Regions from separate parts of the Gordonia sp. 852002-50395_SCH5434458 genome, predicted to be linked through region 1. Evidence: predicted binding sites of a transcription regulator. Region 1 holds the regulator's gene; each other region holds the start of a gene.
What was found. The regulator LexA, encoded in region 1, represses DNA repair genes until DNA is damaged. The targets are predictions, from matches to a motif close to CGAACANNTGTTCG.

Region 1 (6,590 bases):
CGTAGGCGACTGCCGTGCGGAGACGATCGGGTTCGGAGGCGCCCGCCGTGTACGCGATGAGGTACCCGGCCAGCGATGCGTCGCCTGCTCCGACGGTGCTGCGCGGCACGATCGGCGGGGGAGTGGCCAGCCAGCTACCCTCAGCGGTCGTGAGTACCGCACCCGCCGCACCGAGGGTCGCGAGTACCGCTCCCTGCGTGGTGGCGATCAGCGTTCGCGATGCCGTCACGACCGGCAGGTAGTCGCCCGAGGCGACGGCAGCGGCCAGTTCGGCAGGGTCGATACCACTGACCTCGGCGAGTTCTTCGTCGTTGGGTTTGATCAGGTCGACGGGACCCGACATCGCCGCGCCCAGGGGTGCGCCCGACGTGTCGATCGCCACGCGGCGTCCGCTGTCGACGAGGCGGTCGGAGATGCGGCGATACCAGTCGTCGGGAACTCCCGGCGGAATCGAGCCACACAGCGCCACCCACGACGCGTCCTCGGCGCCCTCGAGTACGAGCGCTGTCAGTTCGTCGAGTTCTGCAGGCGTGAGGGTGTGACCGGGCGCATTGATCTTCGTGGTCGTCCCGTCGTTCTCGGCCACCGTGATATTGGTTCGGATCTGACCGTCGATGTCGACCGTGCGGTACGGCAGTGCGACGGCGTCGAGGGCCGTGAGCAGCGGGTCGTCGGCGTGCGCGGGTAGTACCGCGACGGTGGGGATGCCGGCTTCCGCGACGACGCGGGACACGTTGACGCCCTTGCCGCCGGGCTCGACCCGGGTGGAGGTACTGCGTTGCACCTCGCCCCGCATCAACGGTCCTGTGATCTCCAGGGTGCGGTCGAGACTCGGGTTGGCTGTGACTGTGAGGATCATGCGATCACGACCTCGATGCCGTGTGCCGAGAGCGCCGCCGAGAACTCGGGGTCGATGCCGTCGTCGGTGATCAGGACGTCCACCTCGTCGAGCGGAGCGAACGAGCTGAAGTCCTCGCGACCCATCTTCGACGAGTCGGCCAGCACCACGACGCGCTGCGCGGCAGCCACGATGGCCGACTTGACCGAGGCTTCTTCCGCGTCGGGGGTGGACAGGCCGTGGCCCTCACTGATCCCATTCGTGCCGACGAAGGCAACAGATGCCCGCATCTTTCCGAGTGCTGCGACGGTCTCGGCGCCGACCGCAGCCTGCGTGAGCCCACGGACCCGACCGCCGACCATGAGCAGGGTGGCCCGTTCGTGTGCGGTGAGGGCCTGCCCGAGCTGGAGGCTCGTCGAGATCACCGTGAGCCTGCGATCGGCGGGCAGCAGCTTGGCGGCCTGGTAGGTAGTGGTTCCGGCATCGAAGATGACCGATCCACCGTCCGAGGGCAGAAACCGAATCGCAGCGCGGGCGATCGCTGCCTTCTCTGCGGTGTGGGAGGACTCGCGTTGGGCGAGTCCCAGCTCGTTGACTACCTCGACCGTCCCGGCCTTGACTGCTCCGCCGTGGACGCGCTGCACGCTACCGCTGCGCTCGAGCACTGCGAGGTCGCGGCGCACGGTTTCACTCGTCACGTCGAACCTGTCGGCGAGAGCTGTCACGGATGCGCGACCGTGCGCGCGCACCTGATCGGCTATTGCTCGCTGTCGCTCTTCGGCGTACACCTGTCGACTCCGATCTGTGGTGTGTGGCTCACCTTCCGGCGAACCATCTGTGGGGTCTGTGTTCTGTGGATCTGGCTTCTGCGGATCTGTGTTCTGTCGGATCTGTGTTCTGTGGATCACCGCGTGATTGGTTCTGTGTGGGATTCGATGTTGATATATCTGTGTTTACGCCCGTGTGTGTTGACAAGTCAAGCGTTTCGAGTAACTTTGATCACAGAAATTCACGACGCCGGGTATTCCTCACAGATCACCGCACCCGGCCGATCGACCCGGAAGGCAGCAGACGCAATGGAGAATCACCTGGTAACGGAGAATCGGGTCACCATGAACGGTCAGGGAGAGTTGACGGGAACACCCGTCGTCGCGGGGTTTGCCTACGGGCCGGTGTTGTGGCCGGGTGGGCGCGTCGAGTACGACGAGACGTCACTCGGCACTGATCGCGTCCTCGCCGAGGGCGAGCGGGACACGGAGTCGGAACGTCTCGTCGCCGCCGCGGCAGTCGTCGCGGGCAGACTGCGTGATCGCGCATCACACGCGTCGGGAGCTGCGGCCGAGGTTCTTGCCGCGACCGCCGGGTTGGCCGAGGATCGGGGATGGATCGGTGCGGCAAAGTCCCGTGTCGCGAAGGGGGCGTCGGCACCTGCTGCCGCAGTCGCGGCCACGGCGCAGTTCTCCGAGATGTTCGCCAAACTCGGCGGGTTGATGGCAGAGCGGATCACCGACCTCAACGACGTGCGTGACCGGGTGGTCGCCGAGTTGCTCGGCCGGCCGGAGCCGGGAATTCCGACGCCGAGCCAACCGTCGATCCTCTTCGCGGACGACCTCGCTCCCGCGGATACCGCGGGGCTCGATCCCGCTGTGATCGTCGGGCTGGCCACGCGTCTCGGCGGACCGACCAGTCATACCGCCATCATCGCGCGTCAATTGGGCATCCCGTGCGTGGTCGCCGTGGCTCGATTGAGTGAGATCACCAGCGGCACAATGGTTTTGCTCGACGGCGGTGCGGGGTCGATCACCGTCGAACCGGAGGAGTCCGAGGCGCGCGAACTCGTCGAGCGCAGTGTTGCGGAGGCAGCGCTTGTTGCTGCGTGGCGTGGCCCTGGCCGGACTGCTGACGGCACCGACGTCGCCATCCTGGCGAATGTCGCCGATGGTGTGTCGGCGCGTCGCGCGGCCGATGCGCCGGTCGAGGGGATCGGGCTGTTCCGCACCGAGTTGGCATTTCTCGACCGGGCAGAGGAACCCGATGTCGACGAGCAGACACGTCTGTACCGCGACGTGTTCGAGGCGTTCGCGGGCCAAAAAGTCGTCATCAGAACGCTCGACGCCGGCTCGGACAAGCCGCTGGCCTTCATCGAGCACCCGGACGAGGCGAACCCCGCACTCGGCGTGCGCGGTAACAGAATCGGCGATGACCACCCCGAAATCGTGCGAACTCAACTCGACGCGATCGCGCGCGCGGCAGAAGCATCCGGCACGACGCCGTGGGTCATGGCACCGATGATCGCCACGGCCGCAGAGGCTGCACAGTTCGCCGATCTCGTCCGTCAGCGTGGTCTGACGGCCGGCGTGATGATCGAGATCCCTGCAGCGGCAATTCTGGCGCCGGCGATCCTGGCCGAGGTCGACTTCGTGTCGATCGGAACCAACGACCTCACGCAGTACACGATGGCCGCCGACCGGATGTCGGCAGAACTTGCCGAACTGACCGACCCGTGGCAACCCGCGGTGCTCGCACTCATCTCGCAGGTCGCGACCGCCGGCGCCCAGCAGGGCAAACCCGTCGGCGTCTGTGGTGAGGCCGCGGCCGACCCGTCGCTCGCGTGTGTGCTCGTCGGACTGGGAGTCACCTCGCTGTCGGCGGCTCCGGCGGCGACAGCAGCAGTCGGGGCGAAGCTGTCGACGGTGACCATGGAGCAGTGCCGAGCCGCGGCCGCTGCCGCGCTTGCCACCTCGAGTCCGGCACTCGCCCGACGTGCCGCAGCCGAAAAACTCGACCACTGATACAGACCCCGCTGGTCAATGACCTGCGGGGCCCGGTTCAGCGCATCACACCCGGCGCATGACCGTCACGACCTTGCCGAGGATGGCGGCGTCGTCGCCGGGGATCGGATCGAAGAGCGGGTTGTGCGGCATCAGCCAGACGTGGCCGTCTTTGCGTTTGAAGGTCTTCACCGTCGCCTCGCCGTCGATCATCGCTGCGACGATGTCGCCGTTGTCGGCGACATTCTGCTGACGTACGACAACCCAGTCGCCGTCGCAGATCGCGGCGTCGATCATCGATTCGCCGACGACGCGCAGCAGGAACAACGAGCCCTCACCGACGAGCTCACGCGGGAGCGGGAAGACGTCTTCGACCGCCTCCTCCGCGAGAATCGGACCGCCCGCCGCGATACGGCCGAGTACCGGAACGAACGTGGGGGTCGGGAGATCTCCGTTGATGGCATCGGAGTGATGTGCATCGGGAGCCTCGGAGACGTTGACCGCTCGCGGACGGTTGGCGTCGCGCTTCAGCAGGCCCTTGCGCTCGAGAGTGCGCAACTGGTGTGCCACTGATGAGGTGGACGTGAGGCCGACGGCGTCGCCGATCTCTCGGATGCTCGGCGGATATCCACGCTCGCGTACCGACTTTCGGATCACATCGAGGACGCCACGCTGGCGATCGGTGAGTGTTGCCTCGGCGACGGCCGGATGGATCGGTGTCTCCTCGCCGCCTCCGCTCTTCTTGCCTTCGACGCTGCGACCGTTGCCCTTGGGCGACGTCGGGCTGCGTCGTGACTTCTCTGTCATCGGTTCCGTCCTTCCTGATGTTGATGCGGCTGCTGTTGTGAACCGGCTGCTGTTGTGGAGCAGGTGGTGGGGTGCGTCTTTCATCCATCGTCTGGCGCCGACAGTAGCGGAGGCCACTGACAACATCAAACATTTGTTCGACGTGTCGCAGGACTTTGTCGGACCCCTCTGGTAGAACTCGAACATCAGTGCATCGAACGCTTGATCGACCATTGGAGGTAGCGATGACCAGCTTGATGACCAACCCGGTGACCCGCACGATTCCCAGCCCGTCGAGTGCATCCGCGGCAACACCGCCGACCACCCGATCTGCAACGCCCCGACCTGCGTCGACGACGCGTTCTCGAGTTCACCGCGCCACGGTGGTCAGTGGACGCGCATCGTCGAATGCCGTGCGTAGCGAAGAGCTGCGTGTGGCGGGACATGTTCGAACAAGTGAGGTCCGACGGGCCGGCGCGGACGTCTCGCCGCAGCGCCGACGTCGGATTGCGTTCGATCACGGCACCTCTACACGTCCGGCAGGCACGCGATGCGCCGGTGGCGTCGGCGAGATGGTGGCTGCCCGTCGCCGGCGCGCAGCGGTCTTGGCGGTGCTCGCCGGAGTCGGGTTGGCGCTGACCGTGTGGGTCGTCGGGACCGTCGGTGCCGACTACCAGCGGGCGAGCATGCCGTCGTCGACCTCCACGCAGGTGGTCCACGTGCGTTCCGGTGAATCGCTGAGCTCGATCGCGGCGCGGGTCGCGCCCGATATGCCGCGTCAGACCGTCATCGACGAGATCATTGACCTCAACGATCTGCCGTCGAGCGGGCTGCGCGTTGGCCAACCGCTGGTCACACCCGCGTACCGCTGAGCGCTGGCGGTATTCTCGATGTCACAGGGTCCAGTCGGAAACCGACACGGTCACCGCTGCGGTCTCGCTTCCGCCGGTCGTCAGACGATCGGACCAAGCCAGATCGACGGAGCCGCTGCGTCCCGAGATTCGCACGAGGACTACATGCGCTGCCCGTTTTGCAAGAACGAAGACACCAAGGTCGTCGATTCGCGTGTCGCCGATGAGGGGCAGGCGATCCGCCGACGTCGCGCGTGCAGCGAATGTGGGCGACGTTTCTCCACGGTTGAGAGTGCTGTTCTGGCAGTCGTGAAGCGCAACGGAGTGACCGAGCCGTTCAGCAGAGAAAAGGTGATGCGCGGGGTGCGCCGCGCGTGCCAGGGACGTCACGTGAACGAAGACGATCTCGCACAGTTGGCTCAGCAGGTCGAAGACGCGGTGAGATCGTCGGGTTCCGCTGAGATCCCCAGCAACGAGGTCGGTCTGGCCATTCTCGGCCCGCTGCGCGACCTCGACGAGGTGGCATATCTACGTTTCGCCTCGGTCTATCGCTCATTCGATTCGCTCGAAGACTTCCAGCGTGAGATCGACGACCTCCAGGGCAACCTCACCGGTTCCCACGAAGGCGCAGACGACCTCGACACCCCGCCCACAGCCGACTCAGCGACCAGTCCAGCGCGTCCGGTCTCAACCGAGTCGGTCAAGAGCTCGTAGCGCCCGCTTCTCCGAAATGGGATAGGCGGTCCCGAGCTTCTGGGCGAAGAGGCTGACCCGAAGTTCCTCGACAATCCACTGCGCTTCCTCGCTGACGGCGTCTCGGCGCGATTCGGGAAGCTGAGTCAGGCGCTGGTTCCAGCGCTCGGTGACCCTGTCGATGGCGGCCATTCCATCGCGGTCGCGAGTGGCTGCGGCAGGGAGTTGCTCGAGACGCTGCCGTGCGGCGGTCAGGTATCGCGGAACGTGCTGCAGGTGTTCGCGTGCCGTGGCCAGGACGAATCCGTCGAAGACCAGATTGCTGAACTGTTCGGCGACGTCGTCGCATGCTGTTTGACCTGAATGGCGGTCGATCTCGGCACGTAGGGGAGCCACCTCGCGCAAGACCTCGACGGCGAGTGCGAAGTACTCCGGCGCCGCCGCTGAGATGCGCGGTCGCAGTGTCGAGACGAGCTCGTCGAAGGCCGACGGCGTGCGGATCGAGCCCAGATCGACTGTTGCGGGAGCGATGTCGCGAATCGCCCTGCGGGTGCAGTCGGAATACAGCGCGTCGGGCGATGCGTAGGGACTCTGACTCAGTGCCAGTCGATCGGCCGGGTCGAGCCCGGCGCTGATCTTGCGTGAGAGTGG
Region 2 (6,590 bases), on a different contig from region 1:
GCCAGAGTCGTACCTGGACCTCCGCGATGACAATGCCCTGCGGGGCAAGCGTTTCGGCATACCCCGCATCATCCTGGGCGACGACCCCGACGCGGGCTGGCCGATCACACCACGACCCTCGGTCATCGAGCTGTGGAACCGCGCACGAGCAGACCTGGAGGCAGCGGGCGCCGAGATAATCGACGTCGACTTCCCCGCCCTGACCAACTACGAACTCGACCGACCCGACGCCCGCGACGGCTATGCCCGCGGAATCCTCCCGGAAGGATTCTTCGACGCGGAGATGTGGGACCTCACCGTCTGGTCGTGGAACGATTTCTTGGAGGCCAACGGCGACCCCGCACTGAACCGCCTCGCCGACGTCGACGGGCCGTTGATCTTCCCACTGCCCGACGGCGCGATTCCCGATGAACTGCACGGGTATTACGCGCGGTACAACCTGGACATCAGCGAGTACCCCGAGCGCGCCGCACGCGGAATCCCAACGCTCGATGAGATTCCCGATCTGGCCGAGGGCATCCGCGGGCTCGAGGAGATGCGCCGCGTCGACCTCGAGGAGTGGCTCGACGAACTCGGCCTCGACGCACTGGTGTTTCCCTCTGCGCTCGACGTCGGACCCGCGGACGCCGACACCAATCCGGAATCACACGAACGTGCCATGGCAAACGGGGTGTGGGTGTCGACCGGCAACACCATGATCCGTCACTACGGCATTCCGACTGTCAACGTCACGATGGGCACGATGAGTGACATCGGAATGCCCGTGAACCTGACATTCGCCGGACGCGCCTACGACGACAACGCCCTACTCGCCTACGGCTGGGCCTACGAGCACGCGTCTCGACGCCGCACCGCCCCTACCTCGACGCCGGAGCTCCCTTCACTGATGCGCCCCCTGATGCGCCCGGGCGCCGAGGCCGGCGGCGACGTCCCAGCGCTAGAACTGACAGCATCCGCTCGACGCGATGCGCAGTTTGCGGTCATCGAGATCTCGGGGTCATCCGACGCCGACCTGCTACAGGTGTTCGTCGACGGAGATGCTGTTCCGATCGACCGCGAGGGATCGAGCTTCACAGCATCGGTCGAGATTCCCGCAGCCGAGCTCAAGCGACAACACTCCGCGTGGCGCATCCCGTACGGCGCACTCGTGACAGCAATCGCGACGTCATCGAACGGCGCAGCCAACGCCGAATATGTGATCGTGGACGGCATCTGACCACGCTCCCTCTACTGGGACCTGCCCCGAGCGACCACGTCTGCCCCGCCACCGATGCGTGGTGGCGGGGTGTAGACGGGTTGCGGCACAACCAGATTCGACGGTTCGCCCGGGATGGCGCGGTGGTCAGGCGGCGTCGGCCAGCGGTGGGCCGAGGCTGTCTGGCGGGTCGACGCCGTGGGGTGCGATGAGGCCGCCTGGTGGAGCTGGGCCCGTTGGCGCGTCCGGGTCTGTGGGTGGCTCGGGGTCGGGTGGATCAGCGAGGTTCCATCGGATGTCGACCCGCGAGCTGAGACGAACGGTGTCGCCGGAGGGCATTGCGCCCACCAACGCGAGCTCGACCCGCCCGCGGGGCGGGTCCGGCATCGATGTCGGCGACACCATCCAGGCGCCGACTGCGTCCGCGACGATCTCGGCGTCCGCTGTACCGGAGGCTCGCGCGACGATCCCGGTATCGGCTGTGTCCGAGGCGATCCCGGTCCCGGTACCGGCCGCGCGTGCAGCCGCTGCTGCTTCGTTGTTGGTGTGTTCGGCGGCAAGGTAGTCGCGGAAATCAGCTTTAACGTCCGCGATGCGGTTGATGCGTTCCGGATTCTCCGGCATACCGGGCTTGGCGTTGAGCCGCCACGCAACCCGCCCGGTGTCGGGGCCGTCGGTGATCATGCGGGTGGTGAACTGGCCAGGTTTCGGGCCGACTCTCCGGTTGTGCACATCGCATGCCGGGACGAGTTGGTCGATATCGGTCAAGCCGCCGTCGGCCCAGTCTTTCGCGGCGTGATGCATCTGCACCCTGCTCGCGGGCTGATTACAGCCCGGGGCCGAACACATCTTCCCGCCGGGTGAGGCGAACGAGGCCAACCGTTGCCCCAGCGACGCGATCCGCTTCGACCGACCGAAATACAGGGGCACGCTGGTGTGCTCACCGAACACCGCCAAATACTGGCTCGCCCCGGCCGAGGCGGCCATCTCGATCACATCACCGATCGGGAGCAGTGTTCCGGACGTGGTTTGCGCGATCCCCGCCTGCGCTTCCAACTCGTGCAGGCTGGTGGTGACGATGACCTGGATCGGTAACCCCCGGTGGGTGTTGCCCAACATCCCTGATTCAAGTACTTGCTGCAGGAGTGCGGAGAAGGCGTCGTGGTTGCGTTGCGCTGGTGAGCGTTCATCACGCAGCGCGGCCGCCGCGACCTGTTCAGCATTCGCGGTCGTGATCGGCCCGACCGGCGACTCCGGGTCGTCCGGATTGTTCATGCCCGGTTTGGCCCACGCGTCCAACACCGTGTCCAGCCGTGCGCGGGCGATCGGATCGAGGTCGGCGGTCAATCGCGACATCAACTGCGCGTTCTGCCGGTTCACCCACAGGCGACGTCGACGTTTGCGATCTTTCGAGGTGGTCAGCGTGCCATCCGGATCCAGGTGCGCCAACAATCGTGACCCGAGGTTGGTGATTTCGGCGGGCGTGAATTGGACCGCATACCCGGCCATCTGTGCTTCGGCGGCAGCTTTGGTCTCGGCCGACACTTCACCGGGGATCTCCTCCAGCACCTCCAACACCGCACGGACATGTGCGCCCGCGACACGACCCTCGACGACATAGCCGGCCAGGGTGGGACACGACGGCGGTAGTCGGTTACCGCAGATCGTGGTGAACGAGCCGGTCGCCGCGATCACCCGATGCCGGGCCGCGGGGTCACCGATGTGCAGGCCGTGGCCCATGAAGTTCCGGATGTCGCGGAAACCCAGGGCGCGGGGTAGGTCGCGGTCGGAGGCTTCCACAATCAAACGATCCGTCACCGCACCCGCAGTGCGCAGTGCTAGGCGTTCCGCTTCGACGGTGGCTTCGACCAGCGCCGCATCCGACACCAACGACACATCGACGGCAGCCAACTCGTCCAGCACCGCGGCAAGGCGTGACAGCTTCTCCGCCACGACAGCATCCGCCGAACCCACCGCAGCAGTAGCCAAAGCCGAAGGCGCACCACCGGCCCCAACGTCATTGCTGTTGCTGTTCACGTGCCGCCACCCCCGCCCCACGTCATGTCGAATATGTGTTCTACATTACCCGACAATACCGACAGCGTCGAGGAAAACTCGAAAGAGCTTTCGATCGCAGATTCAGGCGCTCAACAGATCGCGGGTGATCTGAAGCTGGCCCAGGTGCTGGGCCAAGTCGTGTACGACATGCAGCACCACCCACTGAGGCGTGACGGTGTTGAGGTCGACCTTCGCGCGTGTTCCGCGTGCATCGCGGCCCGCAATTCCGTCGCGCACCATGCGCGTCGACCACACATCCATATCGGCGCGGACCTGCGCGATGCGTATGACGAGATCGTCGCGCGTTCCCGTCGCGTCGAACTCCCGCGACCGATCACGGGGCAGATCCATTCCGCACCCGAATGTTCCCAGCCACCAGCGGGCCATCTCGATGCAGTGGTGGACGATCGCATATGGCGCGTTGGAACCTGCGACCGGCAAGCTTCTGTTGAGGTCTGCATCGGCCACGCCGTCGAGCGCAGTCAGAACGCCGTCCCAGCATCGATCAGCGGTGTCACGAGCGGCCTCAAACCAGAGATCCATCGCTATAGCGTGTCACGTTCGGATCGTCGTGATCTTGCAGGAACCGCCATCTCGGCGCAGTAACGAAGTTCGGGCCTCGTCGACGAATCCTCGTCAAGAGCGTCACATATCGACATAGTGGAGTGTGGAGTCGCCAACCGAGCGACTCCCAACGAGGAAAGGGTTTACCCATGGCACTCGACGACGACGACATCACCACCTCCAGCCCAGGGGGTGAAGGTCCTGCCGATGGCGGCTCAAATCCCGGCGGACACGACGGCGGCGCAGACGGCACCGCCTCACCCGGCGAAGGACCAGCCGACGGCGGCTCCAACCCCGGCGGACACGACGGCGGCGCAGACGGCACCGCCTCACCCGGCGAAGGACCAGCCGACGGCGGCTCCAACCCCGATGGACACGACGGCGGCGCAGACGGCACCGCCTGAGTGACGACAATGCTGAGCCGCTGCATCGCCATCGACCCCGACGCGTTCGCGCGTGATCACTGGGGTCGGCGTCCTCTGCTCAGCAGATCGGACGCGCTCCCCCGCGACTTCGACGATCTTCTCTCGCCGCGCCGCGTCGACGAGTTGATCGCCGAGCGCGGGGTGCGTGCACCGTTCATCCGGATGGCCAAGGAAGGCGGTCTGGTAGGCAAAGAGAACTACCTCGGGCCGGCCGGTTTCGGTGCGGAGATGCCCGATCAGGTCGATTCGGCAAAAGTGCTGGCGCAGTTCGCCTCTGGTGCCACGATCGTTCTGCAGGGGTTGCACCGACTGTGGCCGCCCATCATCGACTTTGTGCGTGGGATGGTCGACGACCTCGGACACCCGGTACAGGCCAACGCCTACATCACCCCACCCGCAAATCGCGGTTTCGATCCCCACTACGACGTACACGACGTCTTCGTACTCCAGATCTCCGGCCGCAAGCACTGGCGGGTTCACGCCCCGGTACACACCGATCCCCTCGCCGACCAACCCTGGACCGACCACCGTGATGCAATCAAGGCGCGCAGTCACGAAGAGCCGGTGATCGACACCGTCCTCGAACCCGGCGACGCCCTGTACCTTCCGCGCGGATGGCTCCACTCGGCAGAAGCTCTCGGCCACACGTCGATTCATCTCACGGTCGGGGTATCGGCTGTCACTGCCTTCGATCTGGTCCGGGCGGTCGTCGACCAACTCGGCACAGTCGAATCGCTACGCGCCGCGCTGCCGATGGGTACCGACTTCACCGACCCCGACGAGTCAGCGGCGCTGGCAGCCAAGACAATTGCTGCCGTCATCGACGTATTGCAGGCCAACACAACAGATCTGGCCGAAAGCACCGCCGCGCGGTTGTCGACGATCCACGCCGAGCGAACCCGACCCGTGGCAGTTCGACCGCTCGCCACACTCGACGCAGTCAACTCACTCACCGAACACACGACGGTGAGGCGACGCCACGGCCTCGTCGTCGAAGTCCGTCGTGCGTTGCAACGTACCGAGATTCGCCTTCCCGATCGGACCATCAGCTTCCCCGACTACTGCACAGAGGCACTCGAGGCCGCAGTATCCGGAGCCACCGTCACCGCGGGTGAACTACCGGGACTCGACGCCGCCGACAGCCTCGTGCTGATTCGCAGACTGCTTCGTGAGGGCGTCGTCGTTCTCGAGAGTGGATCGGTTCCAACCGGATGACCCGTCGTCCTCCGTGTAGCGTGCAATCCGCGGAGCGCGGTGATCCGATCTACGGCACAGCCTCGGCGGGAACATTGTGGGTCCTGCTCGAACTCGGTGGTGCGTGGGGACATTCGGCGTTCTTGCAATCGCCGTCCATCATCGACCCCGACCTCGGTCTGAGCATCGTGCGTCGGGTCGAGAAGCAGCGCATGCGGATTGTCGCGATTCGACGACCGGGACGCCGACCGCAAACACCACGGTGGCGTTGGTTCATCGTGGACTCCACGCCGGGAGCGGAAAGCGTGCACGCTGGCGAAGTCGACGGTCCTGCAGGCTATCTCGACCTCGCGCTCGACGGGTCCGACGGCGCTCCATCGACCGAACCTCTCGTCGCAGTGTGCGCGCACGGTAAGCATGACCAGTGCTGTGCAGTTCGGGGTCGGGCCGCGACAGCATCGATCGCGTCGGCGTATCCGGAGTGGACGTGGGAGTGTTCACACCTCGGTGGTGACCGTTTCGCCGCGACAGGGCTGATCCTTCCGCACGGTCTCTGTTACGGAAGACTCGACACCGCCGTCGACCCAGCGTCCATCGTTGAGCTCTACACCCAAGGGCGCCTTGTGGATTCGCTACTGCGTGGACGTACGTCACTCCCCCACGCCGTGCAGGCCGCACAGCACTTCGCCCGCGTCGAGACCGGAGATGACCGCATCGACTCGTTCGCGCCGATCGACGTCACACACGTCGATGGGCGGATCCACGTCCGTCTGACGGGCCACGTCGGCCCCGTCGACGTGGTGCTCGGTGAGGAGTTCTCCGAGCCGCTGTTCTCGATGTGTGAAGCGAATGTCGCTGGACGCGTACGGCAGTTCACGCTGGACTCCATCGCCTTCGGACAGGTCGCCGCGACCTGACCGTGACCCTGTATCGATCGGTGGTCGGCGACGTATCGAGCACGCGTCACCCACGTCGACGAGCGCCGTCGGCGTCGGTGAGCGCGCATGCTCGACTCATGGGAATCAACAAGAACGACACCGTCGAATGGAATACGTCCCAGGGACCGACGCATGGGCACGCGAAGGAAAAGCGCACATCGCCATTCACCTTCGACGGTCAGAAGTTCAATGCTAGCGACGACGACCCGTACTGGA
Region 3 (6,590 bases), on a different contig from region 1:
GTCGTATGCGCTGTTGATCTGGTCGAGCGTGTACGTGCGCGTGATCAACTCGTCGAGTTTGAGGTTTCCCGCGCGATACATGTTGAGCAGGTTGGGCATTGCCTCACGCGGTGACTTCATGCCGTAGAGCGCACCCTGAATCCGCTTCTGCATCATCGCGAGATTGTTCGCGTTCAGTCCGGGGACCGAACCTTCCTCGCTCTCCGAACTGATGCCGGTCACGACGACGGTTCCGGCCTTGCGTGTGGCGGCAAGGCCCTGACCGATCAACTCGTTGGTCACGATGCTGGCGGTCAGGACGACCACATCCGCACCCTGGCCGTTGGTCAACTCGGCCACACGCGGCATCGCCTCGTCGATCGAGCCGAAGGCGTCGGTGGCGCCGAAATCCGTTGCCCACTTCTGCTTGTCGGCCACCGGATCGACCGCGATGATGTGCGACGCACCGCTCTCGCGCGCACCCTGTACGGCGTTCATCCCGACGCCGCCTACACCAGCGATCACCACCGTGTCGCCGCGCTGCACGTTTCCTGCCGTTGCCGCAGAACCGAATCCGGTCTGCACGCCACAGGCAACCAGGCACGCGACCTCAAGCGGCACGTCCTTGTCGATCTTGACCAGCGACATCTGGTCGTAGACCTGCCACTCGGAGAACGTTCCGAGAAGGCCCATCGTCGCGACGTCGTGGCCGTCGTCGGAGTGCATCCGGTAGGTGCCGTCCATCTGGTGCCCGATCATGATCAGCGCACCGTTGTCACAGAGGTTCTGCATGCCGGCCGCGCACCAGCGGCATCGGCCGCACGAGGGGATGAACGACGTGAGAACGTGGTCCCCCACCTCGAATCCCGTGACGCTCGGACCCACCTTGCGAACGATTCCCGAACCCTCGTGCCCGCCGACGACGGGTAGGTGCCCAGCGGTGATATCGCCGTGCGAAATGTGATCGTCGCTGTGGCACAAGCCCGTTGCGACCATTTCGACGAGCAGTTCGCCTTCTTTCGGTTCGTCGAGTTCGAGCTCCTCGACCGACCATTCACCCGGCGCCTCACGCAGGACAGCGGCTCGTGTTCTCATTTCTTCCTCCTTCATCCACACCGTTCGACGATGTGATCTGCCTCTCATTGGGGAGGATATGACACAGGGTGACAAAACCGGTTCGATTTCGCCGAAATCGGCAAGCGAGCGCCGCCGACAAGGCCGAACGACGCCCATGCGCCATGATGGTGGTCATGGGTTCCGACGAACGGCACGCGCTCGACCCCGTCGATTCACCCGTCGATCGCGGCGGTCGCCCCGCCATGACCAGCCCGCACGAACTCGCGGCCCAGGCACAACGTCTGTTCATCGAGAACGGCTTCGACCAGACGAGCGTGGAGGAGATCGCCGCGACCGTCGGCGTCAGCCGTCGAACCTTCTTTCGCTACTTCCCCACCAAAGCCGACGTGATCTGGGTGGAGTCGGAGAATGAACACGCCCTGTTCGAGCAACTACTCGACGACGCTTCGCCCGACATATCACCGTGGGCCGCCGTCACCGCGGCGTACATCGCCACACTCGACCACGGACGCGCAGAAGACGACTGGGCCAGACACCGCGCCCGGTTGATTCTGTACGAGCCCGCGGTGCAGGCGCAGGCCAACCAGGTCTTCCGACGGTGGCGCGTCACTGTCACACGGTTCGTCGCCACGCGCACCGACAAGAGCGACGAGAGCGCCTACGCGCGTGCTGCCGGCCATGCGGCGGTTGCCGCTTCGATTGCGGCACATGAGCATTGGCTCACCCACACCGAGCTGTCGATCAGCGAGTGCATGCGAATACTGTTCGACGCCCTCGAACCCCACGACCGATAGGACGCTCACGAGACAGGTTCGAGCGCCTGCGGGGTGCTACTTCTTCTTTGTTCCGGGAAGCACGCCCGCGTCGATCACGGCCTTCACGAACGGCCGGGAACGCTCGAGTAGCTCGTCGACATCCTCACTCGCCCATGCCGATCCGGTGATGGCATCCGTCTCGGCTTCGATCGCGCGGTAGAGATCGAGACCGGCAGCAGTCAACTCGTGCTCATCGTCGTCGATTCTGGTGGCAAGCCCGCGCTCGACGAGCCTGGCAACCGAAGCCTCCCACGCCTCGTCCGACCATCCGCGGGTCAACTGAGCGAGTCGTCGACCCAATGCTCGACGTCGAATTGTCGGGTCCGGCAGCGTTGCTTCGTGGAAGGTTGCCGCGTCGATTCCGTCGAGACCGTTCTGGACGAGGACCGCAATGTGGTTGTCTCCCCGCCACTCTCGCAGTACGGACAGCGCGTGCCAGAGCGCGAGGTGCGGAGAATCCGGCGGTGTCAGCGCCGCCCACGCCGAGGCCAATGGCCTACCTCCCATCGGGAGACTCGATGCGATCTCTTGGTAACGCTCTGCGAGAGAAGCCAGTTCAGGTTCGACGACCCGCTCGCCCAGTATTTCGCGGAACTGGGCGTCGAGCATCTGCTCTCGACGCGCGGCAACCTTGTCGAGACCGACCTTGCGCGCGGACTCCCACGCGTTGGTGATGAGTTCGGGCGCGAAGTTGTAGAACGACGAGACGACGACCGGGGCGGCGCAATCGCCGAGTGGAGCCCCTCGCGCTCCTACGTAGAAGGCGTGCGGGTCGAGGCTCAGATCACTCTGTGCCTCAGCGAGTCTCGGGTTGAAGTAGGCGAGGACGTGGAACGGTTCGAGTGTTTCGTACGCCAGCCTGGCGCGGGCAGCTGCGGTGTCGTCGACTGTGACCATGTGCTCCACCCTCGCGGTCGGGAAGGCGTCGAGTCAAGAATGAAGTCTACGGGGCCGGCCCGGGCAGTACCCAACAGGCGGAAAGATTCTCCTTGACATGTCCGATTTGACGGGTACGTTGGAAATAGAACGTCAGTTCGACACCGGAGGCGGGGGCGGGCATGGGGACCGAGAGTTCAGACATCCACGAGGGACACCTGGCCGGCGAGGCTGCTGCGCCGAATCCCGTTGCGCTGTATGAGCAATTGCACGCATTGCTCGATCAGATCGACGACGTCGACACCAGCGGTGCAACGGAAGCCGAGGTGGCGGCCATGGCGATCGAACACGAGCGTGCGGCGCGCAGGATGATCTCGATCGGCAACAGTCGAATCATGGATGTGTCCAATCGTGCGGCGTATCGCGCTGTCGGCACACACTCGTTGTCGGACTTCATGATGGGCGCGTTGCGCCTGCACGACGCAACCAAGCGCAGGCGGCAGATCCTGGCACTCAACGAGACCTTCACGATCACCGGCGACACGATGCCCCCGCTCTACCCGCTGCTCGCCGACGCACTGCGCAGCGGCACGCTCGGTGCCGATCACCTCACCGCAGCACTCACCGTGCTGAACAAGATTCCGGAGGGCATCGATGCGGAGCAACTGACCCGCGCCGAAGCCGAAGTCGCCGAGTTCGCACAGAAGCTAGCGCCACGCCAGATTCTCGCCGCCGGTAATCGTCTGCTCGCCTACCTCGACCCGGACGGCACGATCACCGACGACAACGACCGCAAGCGTCAGCGCCGACTCACCGTCGACAATCAAGACACACAGTCGATGTCACGAATCCTCGGCACCCTCGATCCCACGACCCGCGCGATGCTCGATACAGCACTCGCAGCGTGGGCAGCACCCGGAATGAACAATCCCGACGACGAGGCCTCGCCCACCGGCAGCAACGAGTTCGCCGATGTGGACGCGCTCAAGGAGGCAGCGGCCCGCGACACTCGCACCCAGTCGCAACGCAACCACGACGCGCTCTCCGCGATTCTCAGGGCGGTCCTCGACGGCGGGCTGCTCGGCGCCAGCCATCGCGGACTTCCGCCACACCTCGTCGTACGCATCTCCGACACTCAGCTCCGCGAGTACGCGGGATTCGGACAGACCACCACCGGCGCCGACATCCCGATGCCCGACCTGATCCGTTTGGCCGCACAATCGGTCATGCACCTGGCGGTGTTCTCCGAGCACACCGGTGCGCCCCTCTACTTCGGCACGGCCAACCGCCTCGCGAACGAGTCTCAGCGGTTCATGCTGTTCGCGAACTACGGTGGATGCTCAATGCCCGACTGCCCCCGCCCCTTCAGCCACTGCGAAATCCACCACGCCGAACAGGATTGGGCGAAGGGCGGACGCACCGACATCGACGAGCTCGCACCGGCCTGCGGACCCCACAACCGCGCGGTCGGCGACGGTCCCGGGCAGTTCACCACAGAGAAGATCCCCGACGGCACCGACCGCGGGAGATACGGTTGGCGCTCCAACCCGGACCCGGCATTCCCCGGGAAGCCTACTGCGCTGCGCACCAACAACATTCACGATCTCGACGCGATCATCGACGACAAGCTCGAGCGGTGGCGAGCCGAGCTGACGCCAGCAGCCGCGGTAGATGAATCCCCAACTCCACCGCCTGCAAATCCGCAACCCATCGACGGCTACACCTACCCCGAGGACGTCGCCGACGAGATCGTGCGCATGCTGCACGACGGCACCCTGATCGCCATCGGCGAACTCGAACCCGCCTGACGGCGGCGCCGATTGCGGCGCGGTTAAATCGCCGCGCTCCTGTTGCGGATTTCGAGCGAATCCCGCACATTTGTCGACAGTTGATCGTATGGTCAACTCGCCACGACAGATGACCAGGGGGATTCGTTGCGTCGAATGACTTTCGAGGACCGGCGGCAAGCGCTGGTCGATGCCGCAGTCCGCGTCATCGCACGAGATGGGCTGGCCGCTGCGACGACCAGGGCGATCGTCGGCGAGGCAGGGATGCCTCAGGGCGCGCTCTTCTACATCTTCTCGTCCCGCGATGCGCTGATCACCGAGGTCATCACACACATCACCGAGCAGGAACGCCTCACCGCGGTGTTGTCTGCCGACATGGTCGCCGACGACGCGAGCCTCCACGAGGTGCTCAGCGAGGCCATGCTCGGCTACCTGCGCATGCTCGAGGAAGACCCAGCGCGTGAGCTCGCACTCCTTGAGGTGGCAACACACGCGATCCGCCACGACCGCGCGGCCGTGAACAAGCAGTGGCAGACCTACCGCAGCGCTGTCGCCGACGCGCTGAGTTATCTGGCCGAACGCATGTCGATCACGTGGGAGCTACCGCTGACGCAGGTCGCACACCTGGTGACCTCTGCGATAGACGGTCTCACGCTGTCGTGGTTGACCGACCGGGACACCGAGGCTGCGCGTCGAAACATCGACGTACTCGCGACCGCAATCGTCACACTCGCCGCTCCGACGGCGGACCCGACATCATCACCGACCCCGGCACCGGCAACAACACCGACGTCGCCGGAAACCGACGCACGGTGACCCTCGACCACGACGCCCACCACAGTTCGACGACGCCGTGGCAACGCGTTTCGTCGAAGTGGATCGGCCTCTTCGGACTCTCGTGGCTCGGCATCTGGCTCGCGCAACTCGCACCGTTCCAGCTCACCCTTCCCAACCAGATCAACGACTGGCTGGATATCGGCACCAATGTCGACGAAAGCAATTGGAAGCAAAGCGTTCTCACGTTCGGCGTGGTATCGGGAATCTCTGCGGTGTTCGCGCTCGTGGCATTTCCCCTCACCGGTTCGCTGTCGGATCGCACGACGAGCCGATACGGACGGCGTCGACCATGGATCGTCGGCGGTACGGCGTTGTTCGCGGCGGGACTCATCGCACTTGGTTTCTCCGACAACATCATTGCGATCACCATCGGGTGGTGTGCCACGCTGACAGGCTTCAGTGCCGTGTCGGCGGCGCTGACCGCTTTGATCAGCGATCAGGTTCCGGTTTTCCAACGCGGCGTCGTATCGAGTTGGGTGTCGGCCCCGCAAGCGATCGGCGTGATCATCGGTATCGCACTGGTGTCGGCGTTCGGCCTCGGATTTCTCCCGTCGTACGCACTCTTCGCGGTCTTGCTGATCGCCTGTGTCGCACCGTTCGTGCTGTACCTGAACGATCCGCCCAACCCGCGACACGACAAGGGTCGGATCAGTGTCCGGGCCGTCGTATCCGAGTTGTGGATCTCGCCGCGTGAGCATCCCGATTTCGGATGGACACTACTCGGCCGCGTGTTGGTGAATCTTGGTAACGCCCTTGGTACTTCGCTGCTCTTCTTCTTCCTGAAGTTCGGCATCCACTCCACCGACGCCGACAATGACATCTTGCTGGTGACAGCGGTCTACATGGTGTTCGTCGTCATCAGTGCACTGGTGTCGGGCAAGCTGAGCGACGTCGTCGGGAGACGAAAGCCATTCGTCCTCGCCGCAGGTGTCTCGCAGGGCGCGGCGGCGGTCTGCATCGCTGTGGTCGCCAACCTCCCCATGACGATGGTCGCGGCAGCGCTGCTCGGCGCCGGCTTCGGCGCCTTCCTCGGTGTCGACCAGGCACTGGCGACCCAGGTCCTCCCCGACGCCGAGCACAACGGCCAGGACCTGGGAATCATGAACATCGCGATGGCCGTCCCGCAGGCACTCGGACCTCTGGTCGGCGCCGCGATCGTCGAAGCAACCGGCGGTTTCACCGGATTGTTCGTCGCCTCAGCGATTTTCGGAATCCTCGG

Region 2: a site for LexA is predicted at 3,261-3,274, ahead of A5785_RS13545 (HNH endonuclease signature motif containing protein). Genes of this name have one in related genera too.
Region 3: a site for LexA is predicted at 2,895-2,908, ahead of A5785_RS09575 (DUF222 domain-containing protein). Genes of this name have one in related genera too.

Annotation. Positions count from the first base shown of each region.
Region 1 covers NZ_LZTC01000053.1:4,799-11,388, reverse strand. Annotated here, with positions in the region: gene A5785_RS12685 (1-phosphofructokinase family hexose kinase) at 1-859, opposite strand, end outside; gene A5785_RS12680 (DeoR/GlpR family DNA-binding transcription regulator) at 856-1,626, opposite strand; gene ptsP (phosphoenolpyruvate--protein phosphotransferase) at 1,915-3,630, shown strand; gene lexA (transcriptional repressor LexA) at 3,676-4,416, opposite strand; gene A5785_RS23720 (LysM peptidoglycan-binding domain-containing protein) at 4,641-5,267, shown strand; gene nrdR (transcriptional regulator NrdR) at 5,412-5,960, shown strand; gene hrpA (ATP-dependent RNA helicase HrpA) at 5,934-6,590, opposite strand, start outside.
Region 2 covers NZ_LZTC01000055.1:87,015-93,604, forward strand. Annotated here, with positions in the region: gene A5785_RS13540 (amidase) at 1-1,216, shown strand, start outside; gene A5785_RS13545 (HNH endonuclease signature motif containing protein) at 1,343-3,232, opposite strand; gene A5785_RS13550 (mycothiol transferase) at 3,335-3,796, opposite strand; gene A5785_RS13555 (hypothetical protein) at 3,967-4,221, shown strand; gene A5785_RS13560 (cupin domain-containing protein) at 4,231-5,457, shown strand; gene A5785_RS13565 (sucrase ferredoxin) at 5,454-6,353, shown strand; gene A5785_RS13570 (DUF2945 domain-containing protein) at 6,452-6,590, shown strand, end outside.
Region 3 covers NZ_LZTC01000040.1:265,889-272,478, forward strand. Annotated here, with positions in the region: gene A5785_RS09560 (NDMA-dependent alcohol dehydrogenase) at 1-1,074, opposite strand, end outside; gene A5785_RS09565 (acyl-CoA-like ligand-binding transcription factor) at 1,230-1,850, shown strand; gene A5785_RS09570 (SCO6745 family protein) at 1,887-2,768, opposite strand; gene A5785_RS09575 (DUF222 domain-containing protein) at 2,930-4,555, shown strand; gene A5785_RS09580 (TetR/AcrR family transcriptional regulator) at 4,691-5,350, shown strand; gene A5785_RS09585 (MFS transporter) at 5,347-6,590, shown strand, end outside.